One region of the Paraherbaspirillum soli genome, then DNA from elsewhere that is predicted to be linked to it. Evidence: predicted binding sites of a transcription regulator. Region 1 holds the regulator's gene; the other holds the start of a gene.

Region 1 (4,425 bases):
GATTGCGCTGGCTATGCGTGTGGCTGACGCAACTGGCGTTCTATGGCTTGCCGTGGCTGTCCTGGAACGGGCGCCAGGCCGTGCTGTTCGATCTGGTTGCACGCAAGTTCTATATTTTCGGCGTCGTATTGTGGCCGCAGGATTTCATCTATCTTGCGGCGCTGTTGATCATCTGTGCCTATTCATTGTTTCTGGTTACCGCAGTAGCTGGGCGGGTCTGGTGCGGATTCGCCTGCCCGCAAACGGTGTATACAGAAATATTCATGTGGATCGAACGCAGGATCGAAGGGCCTCGCGGTGCGCGCATCCGTCTCGACAAGCAGCCCTGGTCGCTTGAAAAACTTGCAAAGAAAACTGCCAAGCATACGGTTTGGGCTAGCGTAGCCTTGTGGACCGGATTTACTTTTGTCGCTTACTTCACGCCGGCGCAAACGTTATTGCATGAATTGACAGACATGACGCCTGGCCCGTGGGAATGGTTCTGGGTCCTGTTCTACGCGTTTGCGACTTATGGCAATGCCGGCTGGATGCGGGAGCAGGTGTGCAAATACATGTGCCCCTATGCGCGCTTCCAGAGTTCGATGTTCGACAAGGGCACGCTGATCATCACCTACGACAATGTGCGCGGTGAGCCGCGCGGCGCGCGCACCAGAAAAGAGGGCGCCGCAACCGCGCCGTCGGGTGCCTGCATCGACTGCTCAATGTGCGTGCAGGTTTGCCCCACCGGCATCGATATCCGCAATGGCTTGCAGTACGAATGTATCGGTTGTGCTGCCTGCGTCGATGCATGCAATTCGGTCATGGCGAAGATCAATGCGCCGCCCGGCCTGATCCGTTATTCAACCGAGCATGCGATGGCCGGCCATTTGTCTGCGGGACAGTTGTGGCAGCGCGTGTTGCGTCCGCCGGTACTGCTCTATATTGGTTTGCTGCTGGTGATCGTGACGGTTTTCCTTGGCGCGCTGATCATGCGCACGCCGCTCAAGCTAGACGTCATGCGCGACCGTGGATCGATGGGGCGGGAGGTCGAAGACGGGATGATCGAAAATGTATATCGGCTGCAGATCATGAATACCGCCGAAATATCGCACCGTTACAAGATTGCCGTATCAGGGATCGAATCGATCGCGCTGGCTACGCCGGACGAGGTCATCCTGGACGGCGCCGCATCGCGCGCGATGCCGGTTCGCGTGCGCATCGATCATGGAAAAGGCAAACCGGGATCGAACCCGATCGTGTTCGAGCTGAAGGCGCTGGACGATGCGCAGTTGCAGGTAAGTGAGAAGGCCGTATTTTTTATACCCAAATAGAGTCAAGGAGAATGCCGTGCATACCGTACCTCCCTTAATCGATCGGATAAACAGTGCGCGACCCTGGTATGCGCAGGTCTGGCCGTGGCTTCTGATGCTGGGGCCCTGTATGGTCATGCTGGCAGCCGTGTATACCGGCTGGCTGGCATTTGCGAAGCCCGATGCGATGGTGGTGGACGACTACTACAAGCAGGGGCAGGCCATCAATCAGGATTTGCACCGCGACCGCATTGCGGCTTCGCTGGGCTTGTCGTTCGATGCCCGCTACGACGCCGCCGCCGAAAAGCTGAATGGCACGCTGCTGGGCTTCGGCAAGCCGATCGGCGGAAAAATCAGCATCCACCTGGCTCATGCCACCCAGCCGGAGAAAGACCTCAAGCTTGCCGCACAGCTCGACCGGCATGGTGAATTCAGCGTCGCCTTGCCGATACTGGAAAGGGCGCGCTGGCAGGTCGTGGTGGAGAGTGAGCAGCGTGACTGGCGTCTTACCGGCGCATGGACATGGCCGCAGCAGCAGACGGTCGACATCCAGGCCGATTTGCCGCCGGCCGACTGAAAGAGGAGGGACCATGTTGCGACTGACGATCAGCATCCTATGGCCGTCTTTCCTGGCGGCGGCCCTCGCGGAAGGCTGCTTTTTTTCGCTGTTCGATCCGCGCGACTGGCTGCGTATCGATGGCCTGCATGAATTGCCGCCGATGGCCTGTTACACCATCGGCTTTTTCTTCTTCTGGACATGTTGCGCGATGGCCAGCATGCTGACGTACCATCTGGCCAAAGCGCCGAATGAGCGCCCGCCGTGCCGAGATTGAAACGTTACGTTGAGCCGCAGTTTTCCGTGCCGGCCGCCAGTGCTTTCAACATTGCCGGATCAAGCAGTTGCACCTCCCGCTTATCGACCTTAAGCCAGCCTTGTTTCTTGAAGCGCGACAGCAACCGGCTGATGCTCTCGATGGTCAGCCCCAGGTAATTGCCGATATCTTCGCGCGACATCCGCAACTGGAAGCTGGTGGGAGAATAGCCGCGCGCTGCATAACGCGCAGACAAATTGACCAGAAAGACCGCAAAACGCTGCTCTGCACGCATGTTTCCGAGCAAGAGCATCACATTCTGCTCGCGCGTGATTTCCTGGCTCATGATGCGGTGGAAATGATGCAGCAGCGCCGGGATGTGGCTGAACAATTCTTCCAATCGCTGAAAAGGGATTTCGCATACCTCGCTATCTTCCAGCGCCATGGCTTCGCAATGATGGCGATCAGCGCTGATGGCATCCATTCCCAGCAACTCGCCAGCCATCTGGAAACCGGTGATCTGCTGCTCCCCGTTTTGATCGAGCTGATAGGTCTTGAAGTGTCCAAAGCGAATGGCATACAGATTCCTGAAAGGATCTTCCATCCGGTACAGGTTTTCGTCGCGCAATACGCGCCGCCGGCGTCCGATAATCTGGTCAAGCCGATTGATGTCCGCATCGTCCAGGCCCATCGGAAGACACAGCTGATGCATGCTGCACCCGGTACAGCTTGCTTTCAGGGCGCTGACGTTGACAACTGACGACGGGATATAGGGAAGCGGTTGATTCATATCATTATTAATTTCTTGTTTTTAGGATGGCATTGAGGAAATCGGCTTAATTTACATTAAAAATCAGGGGCGTACAAAACAGAAACGGCACTTTTTTCATCCAGGCAGAGCCTGTGTTTATATTAAAAAATCCGGCAACTCTTTGATCGAGGTCAAGATATCCCATCTTGCCTTGCCCTAACATCGGACGATGTTTTGTTTCCGTCAAAGGTTTGCCTGATCATGTCCTTACATCTGCCCGACCCGGTGCCGCCATCGGCGCCAATGCCGCATCGCAAAGTGATTCGCTCCTGGTTGTTACCGGTTACGCAACGCAGCACCAGTCGTGCCCTGGCGCTGGTGGCGCTTGACCTGATCCTGTTCGGACTGGCGATATCGGCCACCGTCTGCTTGCAGAACATTGCTGCGAAATTATTGTCCGGCCTGATCGCAGGGTTCATCATCGGCCGGTTGTTTATTCTCGGTCACGATGCCTGCCATCAGAATTTCACGCCGCATCGGCGTCTCAACCGCTGGCTCGGCCGTCTGGTTTTTCTGCCGTCGCTGACGCCATACAGCCTCTGGGATGTCGGCCATAACGTCGTGCATCACGGCTATACCAACCTGAAGGGCGTCGATTTCGTCTGGCAGCCTTACTCCCTGGACGAGTTCCGGGCGCTACCGCGCTGGCGCCAGCGTCTGGAACGCGTTTATCGCAGCGGCTGCGGTTCCTGGCTGTATTACCTGATCGAAATGTGGTGGCTGCGCATGTACTTTCCTAGCCGTCGCCGGATGCCAAGCAGGCGACCGGTATTTTTCTGGGACGGCGTGCTGGTAACGGTGGCCGCCATCAGCTGGAGCGGCGCGTTGAGTGCGGCTGCGATCGTCACGGAGCAATCGGCCTGGCTCACCTTGCTGGCCGGTTTCGTCATGCCGTTGCTGTTCTGGAATGCAATGATCGGCTTCGTCGTCTATGTCCATCACACGCATATCGATGTCGCCTGGCACGATGAAAAAACCGCCTGGGCCGCAGCGCAGCCATTCGTCTCGACCACCGTCCATCTGAGCTTTCGTTATGGTATCGGCTCATTGTTGCATCACATCATGGAGCACACCGCGCACCACGTCGACATGAGTATTCCGCTATATCGATTGCGGCAGGCCCAGCAGATACTCGAAGCCATGCTGCCGCAACGTATCGTAATCCAGCGCTTTTCATGGCGCTGGTACTTCGATACCGCCCGGCGTTGCAAGTTGTATGATTTCCAGCGGCATTGCTGGACCGATTTCAACGGCAGGCCGAGCAGCGAGCCGGCGATGGCGACTTGATATGCCGCGCCATGCGCTAAGCCTGACACGCAGTGAACGCTATGACAAACATAGCGTCTTGAAGTGAAGGGCGCGCGTCGTAGGAGGTGCAAATCTGATCGCATTAATTGTTGGCTATGCGATGCGTCGAGAGCAAAGAATCACAAAACTGGAAACACTCGTTCGATTTTTTGGTTAAACTTTAATTGCCGTGCATCAACATGCTAAAATAATATCACCCTCCCGT
Region 2 (4,425 bases), on a different contig from region 1:
AATGCGGCAGCGTTCCTCGTTAAAAAAGGGCAAAGAATGAAACGTTTTCTGATATGGGGCATAGGCGGCTTGTTGTTGCTTGCACTGGCAGCCATCGGCATCCTGGCATTTCTGAATGCCGACGATCTCAGCGGGCAGCATGTACCGGCATCGGCGACGCTGAATCCAGCCGAGCAGATTACCCGTGGCGCTTACCTGGTGCGTGCCGGCGACTGCATGGCCTGTCACACCGCGCGCGGCGGACAAAGCTATGCCGGCGGGCGGGCCATACAGACCCCGTTCGGCGCGATTTATTCCCCCAATTTGACGTCCGACCACGCGACCGGGATCGGTAGCTGGTCTGCCGATGACTTTTGGCGGGCAATGCACAACGGCAAATCGAAAGACGGCAGCCTGTTGTATCCGGCATTTCCGTACCCTAATTACACCAAGGTGACGCGCGCGGACGCCGATGCGATGTTTGCGTATCTGCACAGCTTGCCGCCGGTGTCGCAAAAGAATCGTGCACCGGAACTGCGCTTTCCTTATAACAACCGGCTGCTGCTGTACGGCTGGCGTGCGCTGTATTTCCGGCCCGGTGTGTATCAAGCCGCAAGCGAGCAGTCGGTCGAGTGGAATCGCGGCGCCTATCTGGTGCAGGGACTCGGTCATTGCAGCGCGTGCCATAGCACCCGCAACGCGCTGGGCGGCACCGAGTTGAAAGCCGAACTCGGCGGCGGCTTTATTCCTGTGTTGAACTGGTACGCGCCATCGCTCACTTCCGACCAGGAGATCGGCCTCGGCGATTGGGAGATCGGACACATTTCCGCCTTGCTCAAGACCGGTATCTCGGCGCGCGGAACTGTCTTGGGACCGATGGCGGAAGTGGTTGGCGCCAGCTTGCAGCATCTCAACGATGGCGACATTACGGCGATGGCGGTCTACCTGAAAACATTGCCGCGTCCAAGCGCGTCGGCGGACAAGCCCAAAGAGCACGCCAGCCTGCCGGAGATTGACCGGGTCTTGACGCAGGGCGCCAAATTGTACGAAACCCATTGCGCCGATTGTCATCAGGCATCCGGCAAAGGCGTTCCTCCGGCTTATCCGGCGCTAGTCAACAATCACGCGATCACGATGCCGTCAGCGGTCAATGCGATACGGATAGTCTTGAACGGTGGATTCCCGCCGGGAACCGCCGGCAATCCGCGTCCTTACGGCATGCCGCCATTCGGTCCGGTACTCAGCGACAGCGAAGCCGCAGCCGTGGTGTCTTACATGCGCAACGCCTGGGGCAACCAGGCGACACTGGTGACGCCGATGGAAGTGAATCGCTATCGAGCGGTGCCCCTCGACTAAGACAAGCCGCCAAACCGTTCATAGAAATCGGGTGCGGCACTGCGCACAGTGTCCCCTTCAGCCTCAAATACGCTCAGAAGATGTTGTTCGGCTGCCTTATAAGTGTGCCGATAGATGTGCTGGCACAGTGCATATGCCGCGGTGCCCGGCCAATTGGCGGGCAGCAGTTCCAGCGGCAGTTGCGGATCATGCAGCTGGACCCGTCGAAAAGCATGGATCAGCAATGTCCTGATCACGAACGACAGCTCCGGTTCGATCTCCTGCTTCTGCGTCAAAGCGTTGGATAAGGTCGAAAATTGTTCGATGAAATGCCGATAGCCGGCGATCACCGAATCCAGTTCCCAGCCTTCGTCGACCAGTGTGCGCAGCGGCCTGCTACTGACTTGATCCAACTCGCTGGCGGCGCAGACAAATACCTTGCCCGTCGCGCCGACTCGATCGAGAACGTCTTCCAATATGTCCGGCCGGCTGGATGGATGACCAAACACACCGGGCGCGATCATGCTGAATCCTTCCCACAGCAACTCCTTGCGCAACGCCCCGCGCTGCATCGCGTCGAGCATGCCGGCAGTGGAAAATATCAAAGTCCAGCGGCCATCCCAGTGCGTGCTGAGCGGAGCGTAGATACGCCGATATACCCGGTCAACCCGGCGCAGTCCCGGCGCTGTCAATGCATACAGACTGCGTCGTCCTTCGCGCGTCGCCGCCAGCCATCCTTCCTCGGCCAGCCGGAACACGCTGGTGCGCACCAAGCGATCGCTGACGCCGAATGGCGACAGCAGGTCAATCAAATTGCTTAACCAGATGGCCCCGCCGTGCGGCCCGATGGCATCGCCGAAGATGGTCATGGCCAGCGACTTCGCGCGCGGCGGATCGCTCGCCATCAATTCTTCGATCCATTTCTTGATGTTCAAATTTTTCATTGGGGGATGGCAGCAGACGTTGTCTTCGAACCGACAGATGAATGATACAGGGCGCGCCAATTTTAATGATTTCTTGCAACATTTGATACTGAATTATTTGCGATACTAAATAAACGTTTACTTAAATTAATCTGTATCACATAATGATTTCACTTTCGCTAACCAGGAAGGCAATCATGTACGCACAATTAGTGGAAACCGGCGCCAAGCGGATTCGTGCGCTGGAGGAGATGGGGGCAGACGAGCGGGTGTTCCAGGAGCGTATTGAACGCGGCGTCAAGATCGAACCCAAAGACTGGATGCCGGAGGCCTATCGCAAAACGCTGGTACGCCAGATTTCACAGCACGCGCACTCGGAAATTGTCGGTCAGCTGCCGGAAGGAAATTGGGTGACGCGCGCTCCTACGCTGCAACGCAAGGCGATTCTGCTGGCGAAAATCCAGGACGAAGCCGGTCATGGCCTGTACCTATACAGCGCCGCCGAAACGCTAGGCGTGTCGCGCGACCAGTTGCTAAGCGAGCTGCATTCCGGCAAAGCCAAATACTCAAGCATCTTCAACTATCCATCCCTCAGCTGGGCCGACATGGGGGCCATCGGCTGGCTGGTCGACGGCTCGGCCATCATCAATCAGATCCCGCTTTGCCGCTGTTCTTACGGTCCTTATGCACGCGCGATGATTCGTGTTTGCAAGGAAGAGTCATTCCATGCGCGGCAAGGCTACGACATCATGCTGGCGCTGTGCAACGGCACCCCGCAGCAAAAGCAAATGGCGCAGGACGCGCTCAATCGCTGGTGGTGGCCGGCCCTGATGATGTTCGGCCCGCCCGATGGCGAGTCGGTCAACAGCGCGCAATCCGCGCAATGGCGCATCAAACTTTTTTCGAATGACGAACTGCGCCAGAAGATGGTCGATCAGAGCGTGCCGCAAGCCGAATACCTGGGTCTGACGGTGCCTGACGCCAAATTGAAATGGAATGCAGAAACGCAGCACTACGACTTCGGCGAAATTGACTGGAGCGAGTTCAACAATATCTTGCAAGGCAACGGCCCTTGCAACCGCGACCGGCTGAGCGTCCGGGCCAAAGCTTACGAAGAGGGGGCATGGTTCCGCGATGCATTGGCGGCATACGCCGACAAGCAGGACCGCGCTAGCGGCCAACACGTAGCCTGACCGTAGGGCGCCTCGAAAAACCGATTTGATCCGGGAGTTGGTGATGAGTAAAGAATGGCCTTTGTGGGAAGTTTTTATCCGTAGCCAGCACGGGCTGGCGCACAAGCATGTCGGCAGCCTGCATGCGCCGGATGCGGAAATGGCAATCAACAATGCGCGCGATGTTTATACCCGGCGCAATGAAGGTATCGGCATCTGGGCGGTGAAGGCGGCGGATATCGCCTCCAGCAGCCCTAGCGACAAAGCGCCATTGTTTGAACCTGCCAACAGCAAGGTTTACCGCCATCCGACATTCTTCCCGATGCCGGAAGCAGTGAAAAATCTGTAATCGCACAGGATACGGAAACGACTATGCCGAACGATAAATTCAACTATCTGCTACGCCTTGGCGACAATGCGTTGATCCTCAGCCAGCGCCTGTCGCAGTGGTGCGGCAAAGGCCCGGCGCTGGAGGAGGATATGGCACTGAGCAACGTTGCGCTGGACTTGCTCGGCCAGGCGCGCCTGTGGCTCGCCTATGCCGCTGAAGAGGAGGGGCGCGGGCGCGACGAAGACCAACTCGCCTTCTTGCGCGATGCGCATCAATTCAGCAATGTCCTGCTGGTCGAACAAGCCAACGGCAGCTATGCGGATACGTTGGTCCGGCAATTCCTGTTCGATACCTGGCACTATTTTTTGCTGCAAGGCCTGACCGCTTCGAGCGACGCGCGGATCGCCGGGATTGCGGAAAAATCGTTGAAAGAAGTCAGCTACCACCTGCGGCGCAGCAGCGACTTGATGGTGCGGCTGGGGGACGGCACGCGGGAAAGCCAGCGCAAAATGCAACGCGCGGTGGACGACATATGGATGTTTACCGGTGAAATGATGCAGAGCGATGCGCTGGATGCTGCAATGAGCGCCGCCGGCATCGCGCCGGATCCGGCTGGCGTGCGTGCATCCTGGCTGGCGCATGTGAGCGTGATATTTGATGAGGCCACATTGAACCTGCCGCCGAC

What was found. The regulator FNR, encoded in region 1, switches genes on or off when oxygen is low (the NO sensors DNR and NnrR bind a similar motif). The targets are predictions, from matches to a motif close to TTGATNNNNATCAA.
Region 2: a site for FNR is predicted at 2,375-2,388, ahead of paaA (1,2-phenylacetyl-CoA epoxidase subunit PaaA). Genes of this name have one in related genera too.

What each region holds. Positions count from the first base shown of each region.
Region 1 is NZ_JBHSMT010000014.1:157,277-161,701, forward strand. Features, by position in the region: gene ccoG (cytochrome c oxidase accessory protein CcoG) at 1-1,310, shown strand, start outside; gene ACFPM8_RS11040 (FixH family protein) at 1,327-1,866, shown strand; gene ACFPM8_RS11045 (hypothetical protein) at 1,880-2,122, shown strand; gene fnr (fumarate/nitrate reduction transcriptional regulator Fnr) at 2,127-2,891, opposite strand; gene ACFPM8_RS11055 (fatty acid desaturase) at 3,114-4,199, shown strand.
Region 2 is NZ_JBHSMT010000029.1:68,104-72,528, reverse strand. Features, by position in the region: gene ACFPM8_RS17970 (c-type cytochrome) at 1-23, shown strand, start outside; gene ACFPM8_RS17965 (cytochrome c) at 37-1,335, shown strand; gene paaX (phenylacetic acid degradation operon negative regulatory protein PaaX) at 1,332-2,258, opposite strand; gene paaA (1,2-phenylacetyl-CoA epoxidase subunit PaaA) at 2,435-3,430, shown strand; gene paaB (1,2-phenylacetyl-CoA epoxidase subunit PaaB) at 3,474-3,758, shown strand; gene paaC (1,2-phenylacetyl-CoA epoxidase subunit PaaC) at 3,782-4,425, shown strand, end outside.